Regions from separate parts of the Halobacillus litoralis genome, predicted to be linked through region 2. Evidence: a T-box and tRNA genes for the amino acid it is inferred to sense, from the RefSeq annotation. Region 2 holds a T-box; the other holds one or more tRNA genes.
What was found. The T-box of region 2 lies ahead of alaS (alanine--tRNA ligase). A T-box ahead of a tRNA ligase gene usually reads a tRNA of that ligase, here a tRNA-Ala.

Region 1 (15,415 bases), 1.5 Mb from region 2:
ACCCCGGTCCAACTCTTCTTGATCGCATTTACGCTCTTTGATCTTGTGTACTTTAGATATCAGGCTGCAGAAAACGCGTCCATCTGGCCATTTTTATGGACAGCCTTAGGTCTTCTTGGCCTTTCCGTCCTTGTTGCTTATATAAAAGCAAAGGAAACGAAGCGGCATGCATTTATTCCTGCCCTGTTTTTTATGATCGTCGTTACAAGTGTCGAGTGGGTTCCTGCTTTACGAGCCCAGGGCAGTGATTATGTGTGGTTGATGATTATTCCATTGTTCATCTGCAATGCTTATCAACTCATTTTACTTCACCGTATAACGAAAACATCTGAAAAAGCTGCCTAAAAAACAACCACCGCCCAAGAAACGCGGTGGTTGTTTTTTTAAATCGGGGTTATTCAATTTGAGTGGTCTCTGATTCTGCGCCACTGACCAGCTCAGTAATGCTTACGAATTTCAATCCTTTTTGTTTCAAACCGGGCAAGATGACCTCAAGAGCTTTCGCCGTTTGTTTCACTGAATCAGAAGCATGCATCAAGATAATATCTCCTTCTGAACCCTCATTAAGAACGGTGTCTATGATGGTATTCGTGCCTGGATTTTCCCAGTCTCTCGGATTGATGCTCCATTGCACCGCCTGCATTCCTTCGTTTTCAATCATCTTCAGAACCTCTTTATCCATATGACCATGAGGCGGGCGGATCCACTTGATTTCATCAAAACCCAGTTTCTCAAAAGCTTCCTTGGCTTGGTTCATGTCTTGTTGTACTTGTGCGGGTTTTTGTTCAAGGTAACTTTCATATTTATATCCCATCATCCCGATTTCGTGCTTTCCTTCATGAATTTCCTTAATTATATCGGGGTGACGCTCCGCCCATTCACCACTGACAAAAAAAAGTGGCCTGGACCTTGTTGGCTTCTAACTGCTCCAACACATCGTGGACCTTCTCTGTTCCCCAGCTTATATTGAATGTCAGTGCAACGTTTGAATTTTTATCGCTTCCTTGTGTCAAAGCACGGGGCTCGCCTTCATTAGAAAAGACGGGGAGTTGACTCCATTGTCCGATCCATAAGAAAAGGGCGCAAAAAAAAGGCCAAAGCCACCACAACTCCATAGCGTTTCATCCGCTCAGCTTTCCAAGTGTAGAAACTCATTGCACGATTCACCTTCCTTCCAATATGTTCTATACATATGAAAAAAAGGACAACCTATGCTAAAAACACAAGATTTAGGGTAAAAATATAGAGAGTTGTTAAAGGGAGGTCCTTTAAGGTGCATGGTTTAATGATTAATGAACAGGAACGTCGTGAAATTGAATATTTGTTAAAAAGAGAAATGGAAGAAATCACGTTTGACCTCGGAGACCACAGGATCGATCAAGGACTTAAAAGAGCAATGGAAGAAAGGTATGAGGTTCTTTTTCAGATCTTCCGCAGATTTGCAACCAGGGAAGAGTGTTTACAGTATATGCCTAGGAAAAAGAAGCAGAATTAATGCTATAATCATTTCAGCTTATCAATAATGCTAAAGGTCAGAAACTAAGCCCTGAAAGTAGATCAGGGCTTTTATTATGCGCCTTTGCTCGATAAAATAACTTTTTTAAATGAATTTCAAAAAAAGCATTGCTTTTCTTTTTTAGTCTGTGATATATTATTAAACGTTGTCGGAAAACAAAACAGCGCAGCGGAAACAAACGAATTACTTCAAAAAAGTTGTTGACACTGCAAGGCAGGCATGATAAATTATTAAATGTCGCCAAAACGACATCAAAAAACATCACAAAAAAAGTTGTTGACATAAACAACCGAAAGTGATAAACTGATTGAGTCGCTGACAAAGCGGCGAGCAAAACATTTGATCTTTGAAAACTGAACGAACCAACCAGTACGTCAAAACATTTCTTCTTTATAGAAGAGATTTGAAACAAAGCACATTCGGTGTGCAAATGAGCAAGTCAAACTTAACTTTTATGGAGAGTTTGATCCTGGCTCAGGACGAACGCTGGCGGCGTGCCTAATACATGCAAGTCGAGCGCGGGAAGCGAGTGGATCCCTTCGGGGTGAAGCTCGTGGAACGAGCGGCGGACGGGTGAGTAACACGTGGGCAACCTGCCTGTAAGATCGGAATAACCCCGGGAAACCGGGGCTAATGCCGGGTAATACTTTCTTTCGCATGAAGGAAAGTTGAAAGATGGCTTCTCGCTATCACTTACAGATGGGCCCGCGGCGCATTAGCTAGTTGGTGAGGTAACGGCTCACCAAGGCGACGATGCGTAGCCGACCTGAGAGGGTGATCGGCCACACTGGGACTGAGACACGGCCCAGACTCCTACGGGAGGCAGCAGTAGGGAATCTTCCGCAATGGACGAAAGTCTGACGGAGCAACGCCGCGTGAACGATGAAGGTCTTCGGATCGTAAAGTTCTGTTGTTAGGGAAGAACAAGTACCGTGCGAATAGAGCGGTACCTTGACGGTACCTAACGAGGAAGCCCCGGCTAACTACGTGCCAGCAGCCGCGGTAATACGTAGGGGGCAAGCGTTGTCCGGAATTATTGGGCGTAAAGCGCGCGCAGGCGGTTCCTTAAGTCTGATGTGAAAGCCCACGGCTCAACCGTGGAGGGTCATTGGAAACTGGGGAACTTGAGGACAGAAGAGGAGAGTGGAATTCCACGTGTAGCGGTGAAATGCGTAGATATGTGGAGGAACACCAGTGGCGAAGGCGACTCTCTGGTCTGTTTCTGACGCTGAGGTGCGAAAGCGTGGGTAGCAAACAGGATTAGATACCCCTGGTAGTCCACGCCGTAAACGATGAGTGCTAGGTGTTAGGGGGCTTCCACCCCTTAGTGCTGAAGTTAACGCATTAAGCACTCCGCCTGGGGAGTACGGCCGCAAGGCTGAAACTCAAAGGAATTGACGGGGGCCCGCACAAGCGGTGGAGCATGTGGTTTAATTCGAAGCAACGCGAAGAACCTTACCAGGTCTTGACATCCTTGGACAACCCTAGAGATAGGGCTTTCCCTTCGGGGACCAAGTGACAGGTGGTGCATGGTTGTCGTCAGCTCGTGTCGTGAGATGTTGGGTTAAGTCCCGCAACGAGCGCAACCCCTAATCTTAGTTGCCAGCATTTAGTTGGGCACTCTAAGGTGACTGCCGGTGACAAACCGGAGGAAGGCGGGGATGACGTCAAATCATCATGCCCCTTATGACCTGGGCTACACACGTGCTACAATGGATGGTACAAAGGGCAGCGAAGCCGCGAGGTGTAGCAAATCCCATAAAACCATTCTCAGTTCGGATTGCAGGCTGCAACTCGCCTGCATGAAGCCGGAATCGCTAGTAATCGCGGATCAGCATGCCGCGGTGAATACGTTCCCGGGCCTTGTACACACCGCCCGTCACACCACGAGAGTTGGCAACACCCGAAGTCGGTGAGGTAACCTTTTTGGAGCCAGCCGCCGAAGGTGGGGCCAATGATTGGGGTGAAGTCGTAACAAGGTAGCCGTATCGGAAGGTGCGGCTGGATCACCTCCTTTCTAAGGATATAACGGAAACGTACTGTGTTGGTTGTTCAGTTTTGAGAGATCAAACTATGAAAATATGATCTTCCTTTAATTGGATGGGCCTGTAGCTCAGTTGGTCAGAGCGCACGCCTGATAAGCGTGAGGTCGGTGGTTCAAGTCCACTCAGGCCCACCATTCAAAAAGGGGCCTTAGCTCAGCTGGGAGAGCGCCTGCTTTGCACGCAGGAGGTCAGCGGTTCGATCCCGCTAGGCTCCACCATTTAAATGTTACACCTAAACACAAGAATCTATTTTGTGTTTTATATTCAACCCTGAATAAGGGCGTGAACCTTGAAAACTGGATAAGGAATCATTGTTTCATCTAACGATGAGACAATTGATGACAAGACATCTAATTGAAATTGTAAACGTCTTTTCACGAAGATAGTTAAGTGAATAAGGGCGCACGGTGGATGCCTTGGTACTAGGAGCCGATGAAGGACGGGACTAACACCGATATGCTCCGGCGAGCCGTAAGTAGGCTTTGACCCGGAGATTTCCGAATGGGGAAACCCACTGTTCGTAATGGAACAGTATCCTATACTGAATACATAGGTATAGGCAGGCACACCCGGGGAACTGAAACATCTAAGTACCCGGAGGAAGAGAAAGCAAACGCGATTTCCCAAGTAGCGGCGAGCGAAACGGAATCAGCCCAAACCAGAAAGCTTGCTTTCTGGGGTTGTAGGACACTCCATTGGAGTTACCAAAGAGGAAGATAGGCGAATCGATCTGGAAAGGTCAGCCAGAGCAGGTAACAGCCCTGTAGTCGAAATCTTTCTCTCTCCGGAGTGGATCCTGAGTACGGCGGAACACGAGGAATTCCGTCGGAATCCGGGAGGACCATCTCCCAAGGCTAAATACTCCCTAGTGACCGATAGTGAACCAGTACCGTGAGGGAAAGGTGAAAAGCACCCCGGAAGGGGAGTGAAAGAGAACCTGAAACCGTGTGCCTACAAGTAGTCGGAGCCCGTTAATGGGTGACGGCGTGCCTTTTGTAGAATGAACCGGCGAGTTACGACCGTATGCGAGGTTAAGCAGCAGAAGCGGAGCCGCAGCGAAAGCGAGTCTGAATAGGGCGAGTGAGTATGCGGTCGTAGACCCGAAACCGTGTGATCTACCCATGTCCAGGTGAAGGTCAGGTAACACTGACTGGAGGCCCGAACCCACGTAAGTTGAAAATTACGGGGATGAGGTGTGGGTAGGGGTGAAATGCCAATCGAACACGGAGATAGCTGGTTCTCTCCGAAATAGCTTTAGGGCTAGCCTCAGAATAGAAAGTCATGGAGGTAGAGCACTGATTGGACGAGGGGCCCCTATCGGGTTACCGAATTCAGTCAAACCGAATGCCATAGACTTTGTTCTGGGAGTCAGACCGTGGGTGATAAGGTTCATGGTCGAGAGGGAAACAGCCCAGACCGCCAGCTAAGGTCCCAAAGTGTGTGTTAAGTGGAAAAGGATGTGGAGTTGCTTAGACAACTGGGATGTTGGCTTAGAAGCAGCCATCATTCAAAGAGTGCGTAATAGCTCACTGGTCGAGTGACTCTGCGCCGAAAATGTACCGGGGCTAAACACACCACCGAAGCTGCGGATTGATCTTATGATCAGTGGTAGGAGAGCGTTCTAAGGGCCGTGAAGTCAGACCGTAAGGACTGGTGGAGCGCTTAGAAGTGAGAATGCCGGTATGAGTAGCGAAAAAAGAGTGAGAATCTCTTTCACCGAATGCCTAAGGTTTCCTGAGGAAGGCTCGTCCTCTCAGGGTTAGTCGGGACCTAAGCCGAGGCCGAAAGGCGTAGGCGATGGACAACAGGTTGATATTCCTGTACCACCTCCTTTCCGTTTGAACGACGGGGGGACGCAGGAGGATAAGGAGAGCGCGCCACTGGATGTGCGCGTCCAAGCAGTGAGACGGTCGGATAGGCAAATCCGTCCGGCAACGTCAAGCTGTGATGGGGAGGGAAATATAGTACCGAAGCTCCTGAGTTCACACTGCCAAGAAAATCCTCTAGTGAGGAAAGAGGTGCCCGTACCGCAAACCGACACAGGTAGGCGAGGAGAGGATCCTAAGGTGAGCGGGAGAACTCTCGTTAAGGAACTCGGCAAAATGACCCCGTAACTTCGGGAGAAGGGGTGCTCCTCTGCCGAGGAGCCGCAGTGAAAAGGCCCAAGCGACTGTTTACCAAAAACACAGGTCTCTGCGAAGCCGTAAGGCGAAGTATAGGGGCTGACACCTGCCCGGTGCTGGAAGGTTAAGGGGATGCGTTAGCTTATGCGAAGCGTTGAACCGAAGCCCCAGTAAACGGCGGCCGTAACTATAACGGTCCTAAGGTAGCGAAATTCCTTGTCGGGTAAGTTCCGACCCGCACGAAAGGTGCAACGACTTGGGCACTGTCTCAACGAGAGACCCGGTGAAATTATACTATGTGTGAAGATGCACATTACCCGCGACAGGACGGAAAGACCCCGTGGAGCTTTACTGTAGCCTGATATTGAATGTTGGTACAGCTTGTACAGGATAGGTAGGAGCCTTGGAAGCCGGAGCGCTAGCTTCGGTGGAGGCGCTGGTGGGATACTACCCTGGCTGTACGGACATTCTAACCCAGGACCGTAATCCGGTCCGGAGACAGTGTCAGGTGGGCAGTTTGACTGGGGCGGTCGCCTCCCAAAAGGTAACGGAGGCGCCCAAAGGTTCCCTCAGAATGGTTGGAAATCATTCGCAGAGTGTAAAGGCACAAGGGAGCTTGACTGCGAGACCTACAAGTCGAGCAGGGACGAAAGTCGGGCTTAGTGATCCGGCGGTTCCGCATGGAAGGGCCGTCGCTCAACGGATAAAAGCTACCCCGGGGATAACAGGCTTATCTCCCCCAAGAGTCCACATCGACGGGGAGGTTTGGCACCTCGATGTCGGCTCATCGCATCCTGGGGCTGTAGTCGGTCCCAAGGGTTGGGCTGTTCGCCCATTAAAGCGGTACGCGAGCTGGGTTCAGAACGTCGTGAGACAGTTCGGTCCCTATCCGTCGTGGGCGTTGGAAATTTGAAAGGAGCTGTCCTTAGTACGAGAGGACCGGGATGGACACACCGCTGGTGTACCAGTTGTTCCGCCAGGAGCATCGCTGGGTAGCTACGTGTGGTCGGGATAAGTGCTGAAAGCATCTAAGCATGAAGCCCCCCTTGAGATGAGATTTCCCTTACCTATAAGGTAATAAGATCCCTCAGAGACGATGAGGTTGATAGGTCCGAGGTGGAAGCGTGGTGACACGTGGAGCTGACGGATACTAATGGATCGATGACTTATCTATCTGATTTCAATCATTCGTGAATGACAATTGCTTTTCAAACAAGATGTTTCCTTATCCAGTTTTGAGGGTTCACCTCAAACTTTATATTGATGTGGTGGTGAAGGCGAAGAGGTCACACCTGTTCCCATGCCGAACACAGCAGTTAAGCTCTTCAGCGCCGATGGTAGTCGGGTTTACCCCCGTGAGAGTAGGACGCCGCCACATTGATTCTCTTTCCTTATTAATGCTTTTGATGAATGAACATTATTCCAACGTAGCTCAGTGGTAGAGCAATCGGCTGTTAACCGATCGGTCGTAGGTTCGAATCCTACCGTTGGAGCCACTTGCTTCCATAGCTCAGTGGTAGAGCACTTCCATGGTAAGGAAGGGGTCGCCGGTTCAAATCCGGCTGGAAGCTCTGAGAAACTATCAAACACATGGCCCGTTGGTCAAGTGGTTAAGACACCGCCCTTTCACGGCGGTAACACGGGTTCGAATCCCGTACGGGTCACCACTTATCGGAGGATTAGCTCAGCTGGGAGAGCACTTGCCTTACAAGCAAGGGGTCGCAGGTTCGAACCCTGCATCCTCCACCATTAAATTCATAAGCCGGCCTAGCTCAACTGGCAGAGCAACTGATTTGTAATCAGTAGGTTGGGGGTTCAAGTCCTCTGGCCGGCACCACTTATTTAGTCAAAGTGGAGGGATAGCGAAGTTGGCCAAACGCGGCGGACTGTAAATCCGCTCCCATCGGGTTCGTAGGTTCGAGTCCTACTCCCTCCACCATTTTTTCATTGACGATAACGGCTGACATTCATGATCAGCTATTTTTTATGAAAATAAACATTCCTTGTATAATGATCTTTTGATGGTCAATACTATTTTTGTAACTGTTGGGCCATAGCCAAGCGGTAAGGCAACGGTTTTTGGTACCGTCATGCGCTGGTTCGAATCCAGCTGGCCCAGCCATTTTTTTAAGATGTTATACTGGAAGTCATTTTATTATGAGCCATTAGCTCAGCTGGTAGAGCATCTGACTTTTAATCAGAGGGTCGAAGGTTCGAATCCTTCATGGCTCATCTTTCAATTTTATATGCGGGAGTAGTTCAGTGGTAGAACACCACCTTGCCAAGGTGGGGGTCGCGGGTTCGAATCCCGTCTCCCGCTCCATACGGGGCCTTAGCTCAGCTGGGAGAGCGCCTGCTTTGCACGCAGGAGGTCAGCGGTTCGATCCCGCTAGGCTCCACTCTTTGAACCTGACATCAATCGTTGATGTCAGGTTTTTTATTTTTCCTTTTTTCCTTCCTCTGTTTCATTCGGGTCCGTCTGTTATGCGTATAGGTTCGATACTCTTTTCTATCGGTAATTATAAAAAAGTTTAGTACCTCGCCATCCAATCCAACCCATAATATGGTAAATGGGTCGAAACCTTGTAAACATGCATGATTACATACGTTTTCATACTGGTTTTCGTATATATATGCACAAACATGTCCAGTTGAGTCATAACGGGAAAAACGGATACAATTATAGTAGAGAAAAAAGGAGGAACTTTAATGAATAAACAGCTTTCAGTTATCGGTGTACCTATGGACCTTGGACAGATGCGTCGAGGCGTGGATATGGGACCAAGTGCTATTCGTTATGCAGGTATGGTTGAACGTCTAGAGCAATTGAAATATAACATTGAAGATCTAGGGGACATTGAGATTCCTCGCCCAAAACATAATACAGATGAAAAACAGGATAATTTACGTAACTTGAATGAAATTGCCGAAGGAAGCCGTCGTCTTGCAAAAGCGGTAGATGAGGTAGTAGAAAATAAACGTTTCCCACTTGTACTTGGGGGAGATCATAGTATAGCTATGGGGACTCTTGCAGGAGTTGCGAAACATTATGAAAATCTTGGAGTCATCTGGTATGATGCTCACGGCGATTTAAACACAGGCGACAGCTCGCCTTCTGGTAACATTCATGGGATGCCATTAGCTGTAAGCTTAGGGATCGGCCACGAAAAATTGACGAGTATCCATGATTATGAACCGAAGATTAAACCAGAAAATATAGTGATTATCGGAGCACGTTCTCTCGATGAAGGAGAACGAGTGCTTATTGAAGAGAAGGGCATTAAAGTCTATACGATGCATGAAGTGGATCGTATGGGGATGACCCAAGTGATGGAAGAAACAGTGGATTATTTGAAAGATCGTACCGATGGGGTTCATTTAAGCCTGGACCTTGATGGACTGGACCCTAACGAAGCTCCTGGCGTGGGAACACCGGTAATGGGTGGATTAAGCTACCGTGAGAGTCACCTAGCTATGGAAATGCTTCATCAGTCAGGGATGATCACATCCGCGGAATTTGTAGAAGTGAATCCGATTCTCGATGAAAAAAATAAAACCGCTAGCGTAGCGGTAGGTTTAATGGGTTCTCTATTTGGTGAGAGCTTGAAATAAATAAACGATCCCTAGCAGTAACCCGCTCTTTGCAAGGTGGGTTGCTGTTTTTTATAGGTTGCTTCATCGTATTCATTTAACAGGTTATCTAATTTCACACTCACTTGTACGACTTCCGGCGAGCTCAACTTATGGAGGCTGGCTAAGCGAATCATTTCCATACGACAAGCTTCGATTTCTTTCTTCAAAGCGGACTCTCGCTGCATATTAAATTTCCTCCTAAGAAATTTTTTACATTTACAGCTTTATAACCGATACTAAAAAAAAGTTAAACTTATATTAGCTAAAAAAATATTAAATTTATGAAACTTTGTGGCGAGGTCATCCGTAAAGGTTATCGACCGCACGTATAGCGGAGGTATTAGAAGATGGAAACCATGATTAAGCAAAAAATAAAAGAAGTGAAAAAAGGCAATCAATCCGCTTTCGAAGACATTGTATCTTTTTACCAGAATAAAGTTTTTCATATTTGTCTGCGAATGGTTGGGAACTCGTATGAAGCTGAAGACCTGGCCCAGGAAGCCTTTATTAGAGCCTACACGAATCTTCATACGTTTGATGAGAAACGGAAATTCTCCACTTGGTTGTATAGAATAGCAACGAATCTGTCGATTGACCGTATCCGTAAAAAAAAGCCGGACTATCATCTGGATGCAGAAGTGAAGGGGACGGAAGGGTTAGATATGTATTCGCAATTAGCTGCCGACCAAGCTCTACCTGAAGAAGAAGTGGAAAGCCTTGAATTACAGTCTTATATCCACAAAGAAATATTAGCGCTTCCTCCTAAATATCGTAGTGTCATTGTGCTTCGTTATTTAGATGAGCTTGCTCTTCAAGAGATTGCGGAGGTGCTTGATATTCCAGTAGGGACAGTTAAGACGAGGGTCCACCGAGGTAGAGAGGCTTTACGTAAGAGGCTTCGACATGTGTGAAGGAGTTGAGAGGGAATGAATTGCAAGAGAGAAGCCATTGAACTTATGCATAAGTATCTGGATGGTGAATTAAATAAAGAAGAAGAGAGACGATTGAGAGATCATTTACAAGGCTGCCAAAGCTGCCAACATCACTTTCATGAGTTAAAGAGAACGACCACTCTGATCAAGAACACCACACCTGTTTCTGCGCCGCCACGTTTTACTGCGAATGTGATGGCGAATTTGCCGAAAGAGAAGAAACGGAAGAACTACATTCGTAAGTTCCAGCGGCACCCTTTGCTTACAGCTGCTGCTGTCTTTTTTATATTGATGTTCGGTGGCATATTTACCGAATGGAATCAGGACCAGCAAGTGACGGTATCTAAGCAGGAGAATCTGGAAATACGTGATCATACGGTCATTGTACCGGAAGGCGTTACGGTTGAAGGGGATTTAGTTGTTAGAAATGGAGACTTGCGGATCGACGGAAAAGTCGATGGGGACATTACCCTGATCAATGGAGACATTCTTAACACCCCATCCGGACAAGGAGGAAAAAATGATGAACTTGACCGGAACAATCTCAGAGCCTATTCAGGGGAATTGACCGAAGTGAACCAGGTTTACGAATGGGTCTGGTATCATACGAAGAAAACTTTCAAGGCGATTTTCTCATTTGAGTCGGATTAAATAAAGCAAGGAGGCCAACGCTTCCTTGCTTTATTTTATTGAACAGAAAGGAGCATAAGTTTCCCTGAAACAACCAAAATGGTACAGAACCGTATAGGTCTGTCGTCAGGACGGTATGTTCTCCATATATACGGGAAAGGTTATGTGATATAATGGTAAATGTGAATTTTTAAGTTTTATTATATCTAAAAGGAAGTGTAGGCATGCTTGATGGGGGATTGGATGTTTTAGATTATTTTTTGATTACTGTGGATATCGCCCTTGTCTGGTTTGTTGTATATAAATTAATCATGCTGATCCAGGGAACGAAGGCCGTTCAGCTATTAAAAGGTATTTTCGTTATTCTGGGTATATGGTTGTTGAGTAATTTATTTGGACTGACCACATTAAGGTGGCTGATGTCACAAGCGATTACGTGGGGTTTCCTCGCGATTATCATTTTGTTCCAGCCTGAACTCAGAAGAGCTTTAGAACAACTTGGACGGGGAAGTTTCTTCAGCAGGAACACTTCAGAAGAAGAAGACACCGAGAAAACCTTACAGGCCATCATTAAGTCCTGTAACTATATGGCCAAACGCCGAATTGGTGCATTGATTACGATTGAACGTGACACAGGTATGGGGGATTACGTAGAAACAGGCATCCGTGTCGGTGGGCACTTGTCGAGCGAATTGCTTACGAATATCTTCATACCGAACACTCCTCTCCACGATGGAGCGGTCATACTTAAAAATGATGAAATTGTCGCTGCGGCCTGTTATCTCCCACTTTCAGAGAGTCCTTTTATTTCGAAGGAACTTGGGACGAGGCACAGAGCGGCTATGGGGATCAGTGAGGTGACAGATGCTTTAACGATCGTCGTTTCTGAAGAGACAGGTGCTATTTCCTGTACGAAGAACGGAGAATTGCATCGCGACCTTGATCAAGTGAAACTGGAAGAGATTTTACGTACAGAATTAGATTACTCCGCCCCTGCGGTGAAAAGTTGGAACTGGAGGGGGAAGAAGAATGGATAATTGGTTCAAAAGTGTATGGTTTATAAGAATTATATCCCTTATGCTTGCTGGTCTTCTTTGGGTGACGGTGAATGTGGATAACAATATGGACTCTGATTCTTTGTTCTTTAACCAGTCATCCTCTGACATGGAAGTGATGGAAAACATTCCGTTGGAAATCAGGTTTGATAGTGAAGAATATGTGGTCAGTGGAATCCCTCAGGAAGTCTCTGTCTCTGTGGAGGGGCCGACCTCTGCTGTTGCTCCTGTTTCCAGACAGAAGAATTTTACGGTTTTTGTAGATTTGAATGGACTTGGTCCGGGTACACATGAGGTGTCCTTACAGCACTCAGGGATATCCAACCAGCTTGCAGTCACACTCAATCCAAAAATCATTGAAGTGACGATTGAGGAAAAAGTAACCGAAGATTATGAAGTGAACATTGATTATATCAACCAAGGAAACCTGGATAGTGCGCTTGAGCTTGGTGAACCAGAAGTGGATCCTTCAGAAGTTGCCATTACGGGAGCTTCATCGGTCATTGAGCGTGTAGCCTCTGTGAAAGCGATCATTGATGTCGGAGGGGCTACAGAGTCGATTGAAACGCAGGAAGCTCCTGTGAAGGTTTATGATAATCAGGGGAATGAGTTGAATGTCCTCGTGGACCCAACGACTGTGAACGTATCTGTTCCGATCTCCACACGGACGAAAAGCGTCCCGTTAAATGTCGCCGCTCGTGGAGGAAATACGGAAGGGGTACTGATTGAATCGGTCAGTACGGAAACAGAAGAAGTCACCATTTCCGGACCGAAGGAAGTACTCGATGGCATTGAGGCGCTTCCTGAAGTACCAGTCGATGTATCAGAAGTGACTGAAAATCAAACGGTGGAAGTCGATATTCCGCTCCCTGAAGGAGTGACTTCTGTTCAACCTGAAACGATTGAAGTGGACATTGAAGTCGTTGAAGGCGAAGCGGGAAATGACGAAAACGGCTCAGATCAACGATAACGGATCAATCGTGAGAACATAGATCAATGGAAAGTATAGAAAGAGAGGTCGAATGATTATGGGTAAATATTTTGGCACAGACGGCGTACGAGGCGTCGCGAATAAGGAATTAACACCGGAGCTTGCATTTAAACTGGGCCGTTACGGCGGTTATGTCGTTACTAAAGGTGTCGAACGTCCGAAGGTTTTGATTGGACGTGACACAAGAATCTCTGGTGAGATGCTTGAAGGTGCACTCGCTGCCGGGTTATTGTCAATTGGTGCAGAGGTCATGCGTCTTGGGGTCATCTCCACACCAGGCGTGGCTTTTTTAACAAAAGCATTGCAGGCAGAAGCGGGAATTATGATTTCTGCCTCCCACAACCCTGTTGAAGATAATGGCATCAAATTCTTCGGTCCAGATGGTTTTAAGTTGACTGATGATCAAGAACAGGAAATTGAAGCATTGATTGATGCAGAGCAAGATGACCTTCCAAGGCCTTCAGGAGCGGATCTTGGACAAATCAATGATTACTTTGAGGGTGGGCAGAAGTACTTGCAACACTTGAAGCAAACCGTTGATTATGATTTTGAAGGACTCCATATCGCACTCGATTGTGCTCACGGAGCCACTTCATCTCTGGCATCCCACTTGTTTGCAGATCTTGAAGCGGACATTTCTTCAATTGGATCTTCCCCGGATGGTCTGAACATTAATGATGGTGTCGGTTCTACACACCCAGAGCCATTGCAAGACCTTGTGAAAGAGAAAAAAGCGGATGTAGGACTTGCTTTTGATGGAGACGGTGATCGTCTAATTGCGGTTGATGAAAAAGGGAATATCGTGGACGGAGACAAAATCATGTACATTTGTGCCAAGCACATGAATGAAAATGGTACGTTGAATAACTCGACAGTGGTCTCTACAGTCATGAGTAACCTTGGTTTCTATAAAGCAGTAGAAGCGAATGGAATGAAGAGTGATAAGACAGCCGTAGGTGATCGCTATGTCATGGAGGAAATGCGCCGCGGTAGTTATAACCTTGGTGGGGAACAATCCGGACATATCATCTTCCTTGATTACAACACAACGGGTGACGGTATGCTGTCGGCTCTTCAACTGGTTAACGTTATGAAAGAGACAGGAAAACCACTCTCAGAGCTTGCCGGTGAAATGGAAAAGTTCCCTCAAGTATTGAAGAATGTCCGTGTCATTGATAAAAATAAAGTTCAAACGCACCCTAGAATCCATGAAGCCATCCAGGCTGTAGAAGAGGAGATGGGTGAAAGTGGACGAGTTCTTGTACGCCCTTCCGGTACAGAACCTTTAGTAAGAATTATGGTGGAAGCACCGACGGAAGAACAGTGCGAAGAGTATTGTGATAAAGTTGTCCAAGTCGTTGAAGAAGAGCTTGGTTTGAAGGAGTAATTTCAGGGCTTGCGCAGGTCGCACATGGGGGTGATCTGCGCATATCCTATTACAGGGCCCTTACATTTCTGTAACGGTTACAATTTTTATTGACCCATCTGAGTGGTCTGTGTAAAATTGAACATGTCCTTGAGAAAAATGTCGAAATTCAAGTTTAAGAAAGCTTACAACTGGAAAACAGACAAGAAGGACTTTATTTTGAAATAGTTAAGGAGGATCGAGGTCATTCCTTATTTATAAAGCGCCAGGACTGTGTGCTACGTCTTAATGAACACAGTTGACGAGGTGGGGGTTCATCGAGTTTTCGGCGGATGCCTCCCGGTTGCCACACTTCAACCGAATGTCCGAATGTAAAACGGGAAGGTGACTTTCCGTACAAAACATTCAGGACGAAGTGATCAAATAAAGAATAACGGGAGAGGGGCAGCGGAATGTCCCTTGGAAGTCTAAAGAGCATTCGTTGCCCTTCTCCGATAATAGGAGGACAACAATTATGTGTGGAATTGTAGGATATATTGGACAGAATGATACAAAAGAGATTTTATTGAATGGTTTGGAAAAGCTTGAATACCGCGGCTATGATTCAGCTGGAATCGCAACATTGAACGATAATGGGGTGGAAGTGACGAAAGTAAAAGGTCGTATTGCATCCTTGCGTGAGGCTGTCGATGAAAATGTCAAAGCGACACACGGCATCGGACATACACGCTGGGCGACGCACGGCGCTCCTAGCGAAGAAAACGCCCACCCGCACCAAAGTACTTCCGGACGCTTCACAATCGTTCACAATGGTGTCATTGAGAACTATGTGGACGTTCGTGATGAATACCTGAGCGACGTAGAGTTCAAGAGTGAAACAGATACAGAAATCATCGTTCAATTGATTGAAGTCCTGAATAACGAAATGAACGATGTAGCTGCAGCTTTCCGTAAAGCTGTCGAGCTTCTGACTGGTTCTTATGCGATTGCAATGATCGACCGTGAAGATCACGATACCATTTATGTCGCTAAGAATAAGAGTCCCCTATTAGTAGGAATCGGTGATGACTTCAACGTTGTAGCCAGTGATTCCATGGCGGCTCTTCACGTAACGGATCAATTCC
Region 2 (15,415 bases):
GATATCATTGGAATCAATTTAATGGCCTTAGCAGGACTAATCGCCGTCCTGCTCGTAACAACAAGGTTTAATGATGTCGTCCTGCTGATTGGTATTCTTCTATTCATCGGTACGGTCGCACTGGCGAAATTCTTAGAAAAGGGTGTTATCATTGAGCGGGACATGGATTAATTTAATTTTCGACATCACCATATGTCTGTCGCTATTGATTGGTGCCTTTTTCCTTATTTCTGGTTCCATTGGGATTTTACGTTTTCCTGATGTGTACACACGACTTCATGCGGCGACAAAAAGTTCGACCCTGGGAGTGGCGGGAATTATGATCGGTGCATTTCTATTCCACTACGTAGAACATGACATTGTAAGTGGTAAGCTGCTTCTAGGAATATTCTTCGTCCTGTTGACTGCTCCTGTCTCCGGACATATGATTTCGAGAGCTGCCTACCGCGCCGGCGTTCCTCTTTGGGAAAAGAGTGTAAAGGATGAATACGCAGAAGTTCTCAAAGATGAGCAGAAGCGACAAGCACCAGACACATAATACGACATGCCCCCATTCTAATGGGGGCATTTTTTTCCCTTTATGAACATTATTTTTAACCATAGACAAGCACAGACAACTTCTCAAGGACATAAGTATGTTGTAGGCATTCGCCTAATCCTTGAGGAGGTGCGTCCTATGAGCAGTCTCATCGCTTCCATCCTTTATTTTTTCAAAGAGTCTCTCTTCTTCATGTCTTATGTAAAAAATCAGGCTTTTCCGAACCCCCTGCCTCCAGAAGAAGAAGCTAAACAGCTCCAATTGATGGCAGAAGGAAGTCATGATGCCAGGAACAAACTAATTGAACACAATTTACGGCTAGTTGCGCACATTGTCAAAAAGTTTGAAAACACGAAAGAAGACTTTGAAGACCTTATTTCTATCGGTACCATCGGTTTAATCAAAGGAATTGAGAGTTATTCGACAGGAAAAGGGACGAAACTTGCCACTTATGCCGCACGTTGCATTGAGAACGAAATTCTTATGCACCTCAGGTCGACGAAAAAAATGAGTAAGGACATATCGCTGCAAGATCCTATCGGCCATGATAAAGAAGGAAACGAATTAAATCTTCTTGATATTTTACAGGCAGATGTCACGGATATTGTGGAGGAAATCCAACTTCATATGGAATTAGAAAAGATCAAAGATTTCATCACTGTATTAGATGAGCGGGAAAAAGAAGTCATTATTTTTCGATATGGACTGAATCAAACAGAAGAGAAAACTCAGCGTGAAATTGCCAAAGAGCTTGGTATATCGAGGAGTTATGTCTCAAGGATTGAAAAGCGGGCATTAATGAAGATCTTTCATGAGTTCTACAAGCAGAGTAAACAAGGGAAGAATGGATAAAAAACAGCCACTACCATCTTATGAGAATGGAGTGGCTGTTTCATTCAGTCCTCTATGAGTTGACGTTTCCATTTTCTTATTTTCAGAGTCATGATAAATGCTGTCAAAAGAGCTATACCAATGACAGGATACAAAAACAAGTAAGCCTTTGTACCGTATTCATAAAGGCTAATCAGTGTACCTATATATAAATACGTGCTCATAATTAAAAGTGTCATTACGAACCGCTTGTAATCCATTACTTTCTTCTTTAACCATTGGGAAGTATTCAAAACGGCCCACCTCCTACTATGAAAATCCTAACATATGAGAATCATAGTGTCGGTGGAAATGATTGTCATTCGTAATTCTTAACCATTTCCATAATCATGACGGCTGCATTTTCAGCGGCTTTCGGTAAGAATTGATCAAAAGAAATGGACGATTCTTTACCAGCGATATCGGACAACGCTCGAATGACAACAAATGGTGTTCCATACTTATAACAAACCTGGGCGATCGCAGCGGCTTCCATCTCTGCTGCAATCATCTCTGGGAACTTACCACGAACAAAATCTACTCTGGCTTGATCTTGCATAAAGGAATCACCTGTAGCGATGATGCCTTTCGCTGCTTTAGCATCCGTTTTCTCAACAGCATCCATTGCTTGTTTTACAAGGTTTTCATCCGCAGTAAACATGTCAGGCATGCCTGGAACTTGACCATATTTATACTCAAAAGCTGTCACATCCACATCATGGTGTGTCACTAAAGAAGAAATGACCACATCTCCGACTTCAAGGTCTTTTGCAAAACCTCCAGCTGATCCTGTATTGATGACAGCATCAATGTTGTATTGTTCATGAAGAATAGTCGTAGCCATAGCAGCATTGACTTTACCAATGCCAGATTTTAATAGAACGACTTCTTTTCCATGCAAAAGGCCATCAACAAAAAGACTACCCGCCACCTCTTTCTCTGAGGCTACATCCATATTCGCTTTTAATAATTCAACTTCTTCATCCATTGCTCCAATGATTCCAATTGCCATAACTGAACTTCCTCTCTCAACCGTTTTTATTTTTTAAAATCTCAAGTTTGACTGGTTTATATCCTTGTCCTTCAATCCAGTCAATCTGTACCCTGAGGTATCCTGTCTTATTTTTGTCAGAGACCGTTGCCTTAGCTTTTTGATGGTGACCTCTATTACTTACATCCCAATAGATGATATTGTCTTCAGAAAGTCCTACAGCGCTTCTGATTGCCTTTTGTAACTCTTTGTAGTCCTGGGAACCTGATTGATAAGTAATCCGATGTTCACCGTTCGTCTCCATTTCTGTAGGAATAACCGGCCAATCTTTTGTGATGACACGCTCGACATTAGGGTCATCACTTTTTTCAATTTTCAAACCTTTTTCGTCTTCAATCGGCTTCAGCTCTTCGAATTCTTCAATGGAAACCTGTTGCTTATCTGATTTTTCCTCAGTATCTTCCTCTTGTTTATCTTTTTCTTCTTTGTCATTTTTGTCACTGGTCTCGCCGGCTTCCGCTTGAGAATCTTCCTTTGAACCTTGCTCTTCCTTTGTGACCTCTTCACTTTCTGTATCCTTTGCTTGCCCTTTTTGGTCCTCTCCACCGAAGACCATCAACCCGAAGAGTAACACCATGAAAACACTGCCTGCCCCTACAAGCCAAGTCAACATCTTCGTACCACGACGCTTTTTCTCATAACGACCTGAGCGGGAATACGGGGATTGTTTGTTTGACATGATTTCCTGCCTCCTTTTTACTCGCCGTTTATTATACATGAAGTTTTGATTGTTACCAATGCTTTCTTTTTCCTATCTCATTTCCCGGGCTATATTCCAAACCACATTATCGCTCCCTTTACTTGAAGACTCAGTTTCGAGATGTTTTCGGGCTTCGTTTGCCATATTGGGATTCAGGGGTGGCTGGGAAGCTACTCGCTTTCCTGTGGGGGAGCGCCGAGCTTCCTCGGACTACGTCCTGCGGGATCTCGCCTATCTCCTTCTCCCACGGGAGTCTCGCAGCTTCCCAACCACCCCATTCGATATAGGTGAGAAACGAACCCCTGTACTAAGAAGGAGATCTCCCACTATTCTCGTCGGCGAGAGTTAATATCATCCACTTCCCACAATCATATAATCTTATTTTCCCAGAAGTGGTTTCGAGAATCTTCCTTAGTAGTGGGGCGGAGGGGAATGGCGAGACTCCTGCGGGAAAAAAAGTGCAGGGTGAGACCCCTCAGGACACAGTCCGAGGAGGCTCACCGCGCTCCCGCAGAAAGCGAACTATTCCCCGCAGCCCCACCCACTCATCAAAAGTCTCGAAATCAAGTCTTCCACAAACCTGCCATATTCTTTAAGATGATCCGTATGTAGGCATAAAAAAAGACAGGGGGAATCCCCTGCCTTCTTTATTATTCGACTGTAATGATTTTTACGTCGATTTCTCCACCTGGTGTCGCGACTTTGACCTTGTCACCAACAACATGTCCAATTAAGCTTTGAGCCATTGGAGAGTCATTTGAGATTTTACCTTCAAATGGGTCAGCTTCTGCACTTCCGACAATCGTGTACGTCTCTTCGTCTCCATCTGGAAGCTCTTGGAACGTTACAGATTTACCCATGGTCACAGTGTCAGGGTTTTCATTATCATTTTCGATAATGACTGCATTTCGAATCATGTTTTCTACTTGTGTAATTCGTGCTTCTACAAATGCTTGTTCATCTTTTGCTGCATCGTACTCAGAGTTCTCTGATAGATCTCCGAAACCGCGAGCAATTTTAATCCGTTCTACTACTTCTTTACGTCGCTCTGTTTTTAAGTGATGCAATTCTTCTTCTAACTTTTGTTTACCTTCTTCCGTCATATAATAACTTTTTTCTTCTGCCATGGTCCAAATACACTCCTTTAAATACAAGAAAAAATGATGTCCTTAATATAGGAAATGAGCAGTACGACTGTACGCTCATTAAAGATGATTTACTATACTTTACCCGAGGACATTATGTTTTAGAACTACTAGTGAAAACTATGCCAGATTTTTGGTAGTATTTCAACTATTTTCTTTCGTCACTGATTGTCCTTTTTCGTATAGAACCGTTTGAATTTTCGTTGCCATAAGATCAATCGCCACGTGGTTTTGTCCACCTTCTGGGATGATGATATCCGCATATCGCTTGGTAGGTTCTACGAATTGCAAGTGCATAGGACGAACCACGTTGATATATTGTTCAATGACAGAGTCAAGTGACCGGCCTCTCTCATTAATATCTCTCATTAATCTACGGATAATTCTTACATCTGCATCTGTATCTACAAAAACTTTAATATCCATAAGATCTCTGAGGCGTTCATCTTCAAGGACAAGAATCCCTTCAACGATGATCACTTCTTTTGGTTCGACATGAATGGTTTCATCTGAGCGGGTATGCATCTTATAATCATAGACCGGTTTTTCTACAGGCTTTTGCTCAAGCAATTGTTCCAAATGCTCAATGAGAAGATCATTATCGAAAGCTAGAGGATGATCATAGTTTGTTTGTAACCTTTCCTCGAACGGAACATCACTTTGATCCTTATAATAATAATCTTGTTCTAGCATTAATAACGTCTTATCTGTAAAGCGCTGGATGATCGAACGAGTCACACTCGTTTTTCCTGATCCTGATCCTCCCGCTACTCCAATCACTACTGGTTTATCACTCATGCTCCTGGGTGCTCCTTTCATCCATTCCATTCTTATCTATAATTTCTCTTATGTTTCTTTCTTTTTAGTAATGGCAACCCCGTCTCCGATAGGGACAATGGTTGTATAATAATCAGGGTGTTGGACAAGCCACTCATTAAATTTCCTGATCTTATTAGCGATTTTCGCCATTCTTGGATTTGCTTCTGAATCGTCAGCAACAAAACCTTTAAATAGTACATTGTCAGAAAGAATGACGCCTTTGTCGGATACCATGGGGGAATACAAGTGGAAAAATTCTTCATACTTCCCTTTGGCTGCATCAATAAATAATAAATCAAACGGACCTTCTTCTTCAATGGTAGATGCTACCTCTAGGGCATCTCCTTTTATAACATGGATCTGTTCCTCGGCATTCATAGCCTTAATATTTTTTAAAGCATCCTCGTAACGCTGTTCATCACGTTCTACCGTTGTTATTTGACTACCTGGACAAGCTTCCAGCATCCGTAGCGCTGAATACCCAATGGCTGTACCGATCTCCAGGATTTTTTTTGGTTGTTGGATCCTGAGAAGCTGCATGAGAAAATCAATTCCTAATGGTTCCATGATTGGCACTCGCTTTTCTTCTGCATCGGATTCCATTTTCTTTACAGCTGTGGAAGGCTTTGAAAGCAATGACTGCAAATATTCTTCTTGATTCACCGGTTTTCACCCTTCCCATCATTTTTACATCCGATTTACAACCCCACTATTTTAACATAAAAAAAAGAAGGAATGCGAGTATCTTTTTGCATTCCTTCAAAAAACATGTTAATTAATATACTCATTTTTCAGTTGGTTATGTTCCTCTAGTGAACTGGCGTAATGAATTTCTCCACTACTATCAGCTAGGAAATAAAAATAATCATGATCCTTCGGTTTAGCAGCTGCCTGTAAAGAGTTCTCATTGAAGTTTGAAATCGGTCCGACAGGCAGTCCGGTGATATAGTAAGTATTGTATGGGGATTCGATTTCAAGATCTTCATACAAGACACGGTCTTTATGCTCTCCATGAGCGTAAAGCACGGTCGGGTCTGTTTGAAGCTTCATATCTTTATCCAGACGGTTCTGGAACACACCGGAAATCATTTTACGACTTTCTGCTGTTCGAGCTTCGTTTTCCAGAAGGGATGCCATCGTGACGAGATCGTGGACATTTTCAATCCCTTCAAGGTCTCCCATCTGATTGACATAAGGAAGGACAACCGCCTGGGTCTGATCCAGCATTTTCTTTACAATCTGATCAATGGTTGGATCCTCAACATAGACGTCATAGGTAGCAGCAAACAAATACCCTTCTAAAGGGTGGCGGATTTCTTCGTTCAATATATCCTCTGTCAATAGCTGAGGATATTCAGACATCTTTTCTTTAATATAGGCCTCATCATCCACTTTTTCCATGAATTCTTCTTTAGTAAATGGTAAATCTTCCGCATAAACTTCTGCGATCTGTTCAAGGTTACGTCCTTCGGGCACGGTCACTTTGTACACAGATTCTTTGACAAGCTTCCCTGTTTTTAACGTCTCAATAATTTCATTCAGCGTCATGGAAGATGTAAATTGATAATTTCCCGCTTGGAAACCGGATTCGTTTTTGAATTTAGTATAAAAGCGGAAAATTAAATCGTTTTTAATGATTTCATTCTCTTCAAGAATACTTGCTATCGAAGATGTTGAAGATCCCAAAGGTATTTCGACATTGATCTGTTTATCATTCTCCGGCTCTACAGGCTCTAAAGCAGATTTCACATAAAAATAGCCGGAAACCCCGCCGATCAAAAGAGCAAGAACCAAGACCGTGAGAATGATTGACACTATTTTTCTCACCGTACTCGCTTCCTCTATTCTATTTTTCAATCTTTTTTTATATTGATTTTTAAAGTCAGAATTAGACAACGGACTTCCCCCTTTCATCCGGTTCATTATACTATAAAGTGAAAGAATCTTTCTACATATTCCCTTAATTTTCTACAATGGGAAGAGACTCTTTATGTTTCATTCCATGGAATTAGAGGGTGTATGGAGGCGTATTCTACCTCAGAGTATAAGAAAAGCCTGCAGCTGATCGCTGCAGGCGGTAGGAATTATGTTAAATCTTCATCTGTCAACGTGTTCAACATTTCTTCAACCATTTCCCATTCATCATCGGATTCGATTTGGAATAGAGCAAGGTCATCCTCTTCGTTCCCTTTTTCTTCGTAACGGAAGGCAAAGACTTCTACTTCTTCCCCATCCTTTTGTTCAGCAGGGACCACTGCAATATAAGAATGTCCTGTTTGTTCAACATCAAATGTGAACAAGACCTCAAATAAATGCTCTTCCCCATTTTCATCAGGAATGATGATGCGTTCTTCTTTTTCTAGTGCCATATAAACGTCCTCCTTATTGTTTCGAATCCAAATAACTCTGTAAAATCATGACCGCAGCCATTTTATCAATGACCTTTTTCCGTTTTTTCCTGCTGACATCTGCATCCAGCAGCACGCGTTCGGCTGCCATTGTTGTTAAACGTTCATCCCAAAGATGTGTTTGGAGATGAAATTCTTCTTCTAGCCATGAGGCGAAAGTCTGGCTCGCTTCTCCGCGAGGGCCGACCGTACCATTCATATTCTTCGGAAACCCTACAACCGCTTCCGTCACGTCATGGTCACGTATGACTTCTCTTAACGGCTCTTTAGCCGTATTATAGTCCTGCTCGTCCCAACGGAGTGTGGTGAGGCCTTGGGCCGTCCAGCCCAAAGCATCCGATATGGCGATGCCAATCGTTTTTTCGCCCACATCCAATCCTATTTTTTTCATTCAATGCCCTCTTTATTCTCTTTGATGTAAGATTTAACCAGTTCTTCAATCAACTCATCACGCTCAATTTTGCGGATCAAGTTTCTGGCATCCTGATGACGAGGAATGTATGCAGGGTCGCCTGAAAGCAAATATCCGACAATCTGGTTGATCGGATTGTACCCTTTCTCTTGTAATGCTCCGTAAACAGATAGTAGTACGGATTGGACATCTTGATCAAACGGTTCTTCAGAGAAGTTGAACCTCATCGTTTTATCCATTGAACTCATTACAGTCACCTCGCACTTTGTAGTATTTACTCTATTATATACCTAATTCTTCGATAGGAAAAACTAGGCGTTTTGACTTGCATATTCCTTGGCATATTGTAGTGCTTCTGGAATTTTAGAAGCGTCTTTACCACCTGCTTGGGCCATGTCTGGACGGCCTCCACCGCCGCCACCACATCGGGTAGCTGCTTCTTTAATCAATTGACCTGCATGATATCCTTTTTCTACTAAGTCCTTCGATACTCCTGCAATCAATTGAACTTTATCTCCATTCGGAGCAGCTAAAAGGATCATTCCAGAGTCCAGTTTCTGTTTCAGATCATCAACCATGGTTCTGAGAGCATTCATATCTTTCACATCTACTTGCTTAGCAAGAACCTTCACACCATTGACTTCCTCCACTTCATCCAGAATATTGGAGGCCTCCATGTTTGATAATTTGGCACTTAGCGATTCATTTTCTTTTTGAAGATCTTTCATTTCTTTGTGAAGAGCTTCAATTCGTTCCGGCACCTGCTCAGGCTTCGTTTTCAACTGCTGTCCGGCTTTTTTCAGCAATGCTTCTTTGCCATTCATATACAAATAGGCATCCTTAGCTGTGACAGCTTCAATTCTTCTGGTGCCAGCACCAATTCCGGATTCTGAAATAATCTTGAACAAGCCAATTTCCGCTGTGTTCATGACATGACAACCGCCGCAAAGCTCAAGGCTGTAATCGCCAACCTGAACGACTCTAACCGTGTCGCCGTATTTCTCACCGAACAAGGCCATCGCGCCTTTAGCTTTAGCTTCTTCAATGGAATTGAGCTCAATGGAGACCGGAATAGACTGCCATACTTTTTCATTGACGATGGCCTCAATTTTCTCCATTTCTTCGTTCGTTACAGAACCAAAATGTGAAAAGTCAAAACGCAGGCGATCTGGAGCTACAAGGGAACCAGCTTGATTGACATGCTCGCCGAGTACATCTTTCAATGCTTGATGCAGAAGGTGTGTTGCGGTATGGTTTTTTACAATAAAGGAACGTCCACTTTGATCCACTTCTGCTTTGACTGTGGCTCCTTTTTCTACAGAACCTTGTTTAACGACCGCTTCATGCATATGCTGACCATTCGGCGCTTTTTGGACATTGGTAACTTCGACTACTGCAGATTCAGTTCTCAGGAAACCGCGATCGGCGATCTGGCCACCACTCTCCGCGTAGAAAGGAGTTTTGGATAGGAAAAGGTAAATGGTGTCGCCCTCTTCTGCATATCCACTGAACTCTTTGCCTTTAATCAATTCTACAATTTCCGTTTCGACTTGAAGGGTGTCATATCCGATGAATTCACTTTCGACGTGAACGTCACCAAGAACTCCATCCTGTACTTGCATGGAATCGGTCTTTTGACGAGCACTCCGTGCGCGCTCCCGCTGCTTTTGCATTTCGCTTTGGAAACCTTCTTCATCAATCGTGAAGCCAGCTTCTGCTACATACTCTTCTGTCAGCTCTTTCGGGAAGCCATACGTATCATATAAACGGAAGACCTCCGTTCCAGGGAACACGTTGCTTCCTTTTTCTGTCTCTTGTTTGATGATGGTGGAAAGAATTTGCAACCCATCATTCAATGTTTCATGGAAACGCGCTTCTTCTGTTTGAATGACGTTTTGAATAAAGGTTTCTTTTTCCTTCACTTCAGGGTAAAAGTCGACCATGATTTTAGAGACTTCAGGAACTAGTTTATACATGAACGGTTTGTCGATCCCGATCTGCTTTGCAAACCGTACAGCTCTACGCAGCAGACGACGCAACACGTATCCGCGCCCTTCATTCGAAGGCAGAGCTCCATCACTGACAGCGAATGTCACGGTTCTCATATGGTCTGCAATCACTTTGAAGGAAGCATCTGTATCGAAGCTGTCTCCATAGTTTTTGTCAGCCATTTTTTCCGTCGCTTCAATAATCGGAAGGAATAAATCTGTTTCAAAATTCGTTTCCGTTTCTTGAATAACACAAACAATACGCTCAAGACCCATTCCTGTATCAATGTTTTTCTTAGGAAGTGGTGTATAAGTATCATCAGGGTTGTGGTTGAACTGAGAGAAAACCAGATTCCAAATTTCCAAATAGCGTTCATTTTCTCCACCAGGGTAAAGTTCTGGATCATTTGCATCATTTCCGTATTTTTCTCCACGGTCATAAAAGATCTCTGTGTTAGGGCCACTAGGTCCTTCTCCGATATCCCAGAAATTTTCTTCAATGCGGATGATGCGCTCTTCATCTAGTCCGATCTTGTCTTTCCAAATTTGGTAAGCTTCATCATCTTCCGGGTGTACGGTTACAGATAGCCTTTCTGGATCAAACCCAATCCATTGTTCACTCGTAAGGAATTCCCAGGCCCATTCCATGGCTTCTTCCTTAAAATAATCTCCAATTGAAAAATTACCGAGCATCTCAAAGAAGGTGTGGTGTCTGGCCGTGAAGCCTACATTTTCAATATCATTCGTACGGATCGATTTTTGTGCATTTACGATACGCGGGTTTTCAGGAATGACTCGACCATCGAAGTATTTTTTCAATGTTGCTACACCACTATTAATCCATAGAAGTGTAGGGTCTTCGTGGGGGACGAGTGACGCACTTGGTTCTACGCTGTGTCCCTTCTCTTTAAAGAAGTCAAGAAACAATTGACGGACTTCTGCTGATGTTAATGATTTCATTTTCAATAACCTCCTCAGTTTCATCGTTAATATAGAGACCGTTCCGGACGACGAAGGAACAAAAAAACCCCGTCCCTGCCTTTAGTATCGGCAGGGACGGGGTTTTGTTTCCGCGGTACCACCCTGGTTATAGACAATTCACGTCTATCAGCTTGAATGCCTGTAACGGGGCATGAACCCGGCGGGAATTAACCGCACTCCGGAATAGCTTTCAACAACCTCCATGCAGTGCGTTTTTCAGCCTGGAACGCACCTCTCTGCTCATGAACAAATTGCCTACTTTTTTCCTTCATCGTATTCTATCGTCCTTAGAGTCTTTGCTAAGCGTAATTATAGATAACTGTTGTTCATCTGTCAATATTTAACCTTCCTGTACGGATTTCAGACGCCACTACTTTCAAACAAGTCAATACAGGAACCGCCAAAATCAGTCCGGGGATCCCGGCCACCTCTCCGCCCACTAGTAAGGCCAGGATGATGAACAAGGGGTGGATATGGATACTCTTACCCATGATATACGGAGAAAGGAGATTTCCTTCAACCAATTGAATGATCAGAACGACAGCTAATGTAAGAAGGAGTGTATTCACACTGACAGTAAGAGCAACAATAACGGCAGGCCCCGCTCCAAGAAGAGGACCAAAATAGGGAATGATATTGGTCAGGCCGGCAATTAAACCTAAAACCAAGGGGTAAGGTAGATCAATCAACCAAAAACCCGCGGTAGCTAATACACCAACAAATAAACTGATCAATAGCTGCCCTCGAATATAGCCTCCTAGAGAATGATTCAACTCTCTAACCAATCGCTTGGACTCCTCGTGCCATTTAGAAGGAAGTAAAAAAACTAGAGTTTTTCCTATGCTCTTATAGTCCTTCAGAAAATAAAAGGTCATCACAGGCACAACAGCCAGAAGAACAATCATGTTAAAAATCCCGCTAAGACCAGCTAGTAGGGCTAGCACTCTTCCGCTCACCCATTCTTCAAAGCTTGCAAAACGGGCATCCACTTCATGATGCAGACCATCCGGTAACTTTTCTGTTTGGGCATAAAGCTGCTTTGTCCAATTTTGATAGGACTCAACCAAATAAGGCAAATGCTCATTCAGAAGTTTCAATTGATCAAGCAAACGTGGAATCCCTTTATACAGTCCAAAGGCCGTCAACGAAAAGAACAGCACAAAAATCACAAGTATGCTGACCGTACGGGATAGGCCAAGATCCTCAATCGCGTGGACGAGTGGATGCAGCAAAAGAGACAAAACGAGAGCGAGCAAAAATGGCAAGAGTACTTTACCCATGACGATGAGGACACCGTCATAATATGGAAACAACCAGGCTAGCAATAAGAGAGAAAGTAAGATAATAAAAAAGATGGTGAATCTCCGCAACCATTTAGAGGAGCGATCACTCATGAATCATCAAGATCCTTGCTGATAAAAAATATCATTCAAAGAACTTAAACTGCCATCTTCCTCAATTTGGTTGATATTCATTTTCCCATCTTCAATCGTTAGTTCCAGGCAACAATTCCAACAATAGTATTGTTCGTTACCGATTTTCCCAAGGTTCTTATTATTGCAGTTCGGACATCTCATCGGACATACTCCTTTTTTTTACCAAATAGTATGTCCACGATAATGAGATTCATACATTACTTGAGTTGTTGGGTAACCCATTCGATCCCTTCATCGACATCTTCTTCAGAAGGATTTGTGTGCGGGGTGTGCTCGAGTATGAAATATTTGTCCCTGCCCTTAGCCAGAAGCTCTATACAAGGCGCCATATCAAAGGCCGTGCCTTGTTTTTCAAAATTCGGGTGAATGGGTCTCCAAATATACCCTTCATCAGTGAAACGGACGTTATGCATATGTACGACTTTTGTAAATGGAAGAAGCGGTTCGATATACTCTCTCCACTTGTCTCCCACTGCAATCCTATAATCTCCGATATCGATACAAATACTCAGCCCGTATTTTTCCCAGAGTTTCATAGGAAAATCATACAAGTACTGAATGCCTGCAGGTGATTTATTTTGGCCGAGTTTTGGTTCACACACAATCGGAATTCCATACAATTCCTGTAAGTGATGTAAAAACTGCAATCCTTCCTCTATCTTTTCGTGCGTAAACTCCGCCTCAGCTTTGAAGTAAGGAAAATGAACAAGGACATAGGAAGCCCCTGATCGAGCCGCTTCCTGCACTTCCTTTACAAACAATTTCCTCGCATGGGACGGTTCCATTTTCACTTCTTCTAAAAGGTCATACTTGCTGTTTTCTCTGAAGTGAGGAACATGAATACCAAAACTAACTTTGTTCTCTCTGGCTAAACTCAAAAAGGAGAGGTAGGAATCTCTGTCCCCAAACTCTCCTATTTCCACATGAGGCAATCCTTTATCAAACAGCTCTGGAAACCGGTCACGATGGGACAAGATGGTACTTCCAGACAACCCAATAGAATGAGCCAAAACGTTCCCTCCTACATAAAATCATATGGTGACAACTGCTCTTCCTCTTCTTCTGTGTCCACTTCAGGCGCTGATTCTTCCTGGAGTTTCTCTTTCAACCTGGTATATCTCGTATTTGTATCGGTCGTTCCCACACCGTCAAGAAAAGCGGCAGGGTCGCCGCAAATGATGAGAGACTGTTTGGATCTTGTAATAGCCGTATAAATTAGATTCTTTCTCAACATTCTACGGTAACTTCTTACGATTGGCAGAATAACGATGGAAAACTCACTACCTTGTGATTTATGGATGGATGTACAATAGGCGTGCATAATACTGTTCAAGTCTTTTTTTGGATAAACTACTTCTTTTCCTTCAAAATCGACGACTACCTGCTCAACGCCATCGACGTTTTCTTCCGCTCGGAAAATCGCTACAATCTCACCGATATCTCCATTGTAAACACCATCTTCCGGCTGATTTACCAATTGGATGACCTTATCCCCTTTTCGATAGGTCACATCGAAGTGCCTCAAGTCGCGTTTTTGTTTACTTTTCGGATTGACCGTCTGCTGGATGCTTTCATTTAACTTATGAATCCCCACGTCTGTACGGTACATCGGCGCAAGTACTTGAATATCTTTCAAGTCATTCCCCTTGTCCAACGCTTTTTGAACAATGTTTGTCACGAGATCACTTAACTGGTGTTCTCTTGCTGGGATAAAGTTGAAATCATGATCCTTTTCAAGAGAGGCAGAAGTACAAGCATCCTTTTTTATTTCATGAGCAAGCTGGATGATTTTCGAACCTTCCTTTTGACGATAGACTTCTGTTAACTTCACAGAAGGAAGCGTGTGAGAAGCCAGGAGGTCAGCAAGCACCTGGCCAGGCCCTACCGAAGGCAGTTGGTCTTCGTCTCCCACTAGCAAGACCTGCATATCATCAGGAATGGCACGGAACAACTGGTTAGCAAGCCAAATATCGACCATCGAAAACTCATCGATGATCAATACACTCCCTTCCAGTGGGTTGTTCTGATTGCGTTCAAAGGAGTCATGCCCATCCCACCCAAGCAAACGGTGGATAGTGCTTGCCGGAAGCCCCGTCGATTCTGTCATCCTTTTTGCCGCTCTCCCTGTAGGTGCTGCAAGAACGAATGGAAATGGCTTGTCACTATCATAATCTCCGGGATCAATAGAAAGATCGTTCAATTCTGCATACGTATGGATGATTCCTTTAATAACTGTAGTTTTCCCCGTTCCCGGTCCACCTGTTAAAATCATCAATTTGGAATGAAGAGCTTTTTCGATGGCAGTGAACTGATCTTCCCCATAGCTCATCGCTTCCTCTTCTTCCAGATCCCCGATGATTTTCATCAAATCTGCCTGTGTATGGGCTGCATCAACCTCTTTTTCTTGAATACGATCCACATGACCACAAAAGCCATTTTCGGCAAAATATAGTGTCGGAAGGTAGATACGTTCCTCTTCAATATACACAAAACGTTCCTCACCAAGGTGGATCATTTGCTCAGATAGCTGTTCAAAAGTAATGGCCGGATCGGAACCCTGATTCAAAAGCTGTTCAACCTGGACGAGACACTCTTCTGTAGGTAAATAAACATGACCCGCACTCATACTTTTTTGCATCATATACAAACACGCCGCCCGAATCCTTGTGGGATGATCATGGGAAAGGTTCTGCATCTTCGCCATTTCATCCGCTCGATGAAAACCAAAACCATCCACATGGAAGACGAGCTGATAAGGGTCCTCTTCAATGATGGCCATCGTTTGATCCTTAAAGGCTTCATAAATTTTCTGAGCAAGCTTCAAACCAAATCCATATTGGGACAAATGAATCATGACGTGCTCGAACCCTTGATGCTCTTTTAAGGCTTCATATAGTTGATCCGCTTTTTCTTTAGGGAGCTTTGGAACAGTGTCCAGCACATCACGGTTTTCCAGTATCCTCGATATCGCTTGTTCTCCTAACTCATCTACGATTCGTTCGGCCGTTTTTTTTCCGATGCCGTGAAAAAGGTCGCTGGACAAGTAAAGGACGATTCCATCTTTCGT

Region 1: it encodes a tRNA-Ala, which carries the amino acid that the T-box ahead of alaS (alanine--tRNA ligase) is inferred to sense. The anticodon was not compared.

Annotation. Positions count from the first base shown of each region.
Region 1 covers NZ_CP129016.1:723,410-738,824, reverse strand. The annotation lists gene LC065_RS03880 (KinB-signaling pathway activation protein) at 1-345, shown strand, start outside; gene LC065_RS20370 (polysaccharide deacetylase family protein) at 395-844, opposite strand; gene LC065_RS03870 (hypothetical protein) at 1,274-1,495, shown strand; rRNA gene LC065_RS03865 (16S ribosomal RNA) at 1,968-3,533, shown strand; tRNA gene LC065_RS03860 (tRNA-Ile) at 3,619-3,695, shown strand; tRNA gene LC065_RS03855 (tRNA-Ala) at 3,704-3,779, shown strand; rRNA gene LC065_RS03850 (23S ribosomal RNA) at 3,946-6,858, shown strand; rRNA gene rrf (5S ribosomal RNA) at 6,949-7,062, shown strand; tRNA gene LC065_RS03840 (tRNA-Asn) at 7,106-7,180, shown strand; tRNA gene LC065_RS03835 (tRNA-Thr) at 7,184-7,255, shown strand; tRNA gene LC065_RS03830 (tRNA-Glu) at 7,277-7,351, shown strand; tRNA gene LC065_RS03825 (tRNA-Val) at 7,358-7,433, shown strand; tRNA gene LC065_RS03820 (tRNA-Thr) at 7,446-7,521, shown strand; tRNA gene LC065_RS03815 (tRNA-Tyr) at 7,538-7,623, shown strand; tRNA gene LC065_RS03810 (tRNA-Gln) at 7,732-7,806, shown strand; tRNA gene LC065_RS03805 (tRNA-Lys) at 7,844-7,916, shown strand; tRNA gene LC065_RS03800 (tRNA-Gly) at 7,933-8,007, shown strand; tRNA gene LC065_RS03795 (tRNA-Ala) at 8,011-8,083, shown strand; gene rocF (arginase) at 8,394-9,296, shown strand; gene LC065_RS03785 (aspartyl-phosphate phosphatase Spo0E family protein) at 9,308-9,502, opposite strand; gene sigW (RNA polymerase sigma factor SigW) at 9,665-10,228, shown strand; gene LC065_RS03775 (zf-HC2 domain-containing protein) at 10,244-10,900, shown strand; gene cdaA (diadenylate cyclase CdaA) at 11,104-11,916, shown strand; gene LC065_RS03765 (CdaR family protein) at 11,909-12,904, shown strand; gene glmM (phosphoglucosamine mutase) at 12,963-14,312, shown strand; gene glmS (glutamine--fructose-6-phosphate transaminase (isomerizing)) at 14,806-15,415, shown strand, end outside.
Region 2 covers NZ_CP129016.1:2,234,861-2,250,275, reverse strand. The annotation lists gene LC065_RS11310 (Na(+)/H(+) antiporter subunit F1) at 1-171, shown strand, start outside; gene mnhG (monovalent cation/H(+) antiporter subunit G) at 152-538, shown strand; gene sigK (RNA polymerase sporulation sigma factor SigK) at 677-1,390, shown strand; gene LC065_RS11295 (YrhC family protein) at 1,435-1,662, opposite strand; gene mtnN (5'-methylthioadenosine/S-adenosylhomocysteine nucleosidase) at 1,728-2,420, opposite strand; gene LC065_RS11285 (YrrS family protein) at 2,437-3,138, opposite strand; gene greA (transcription elongation factor GreA) at 3,810-4,286, opposite strand; gene udk (uridine kinase) at 4,449-5,102, opposite strand; gene LC065_RS11270 (O-methyltransferase) at 5,151-5,726, opposite strand; gene mltG (endolytic transglycosylase MltG) at 5,895-7,019, opposite strand; gene LC065_RS11260 (DUF1292 domain-containing protein) at 7,208-7,492, opposite strand; gene ruvX (Holliday junction resolvase RuvX) at 7,506-7,922, opposite strand; gene LC065_RS11250 (IreB family regulatory phosphoprotein) at 7,919-8,191, opposite strand; gene alaS (alanine--tRNA ligase) at 8,255-10,891, opposite strand; T-box leader at 10,981-11,193, opposite strand; gene LC065_RS11240 (AI-2E family transporter) at 11,239-12,306, opposite strand; gene LC065_RS11235 (hypothetical protein) at 12,313-12,489, opposite strand; gene LC065_RS11230 (apurinic/apyrimidinic endonuclease family protein) at 12,546-13,358, opposite strand; gene recD2 (SF1B family DNA helicase RecD2) at 13,370-15,415, opposite strand, start outside.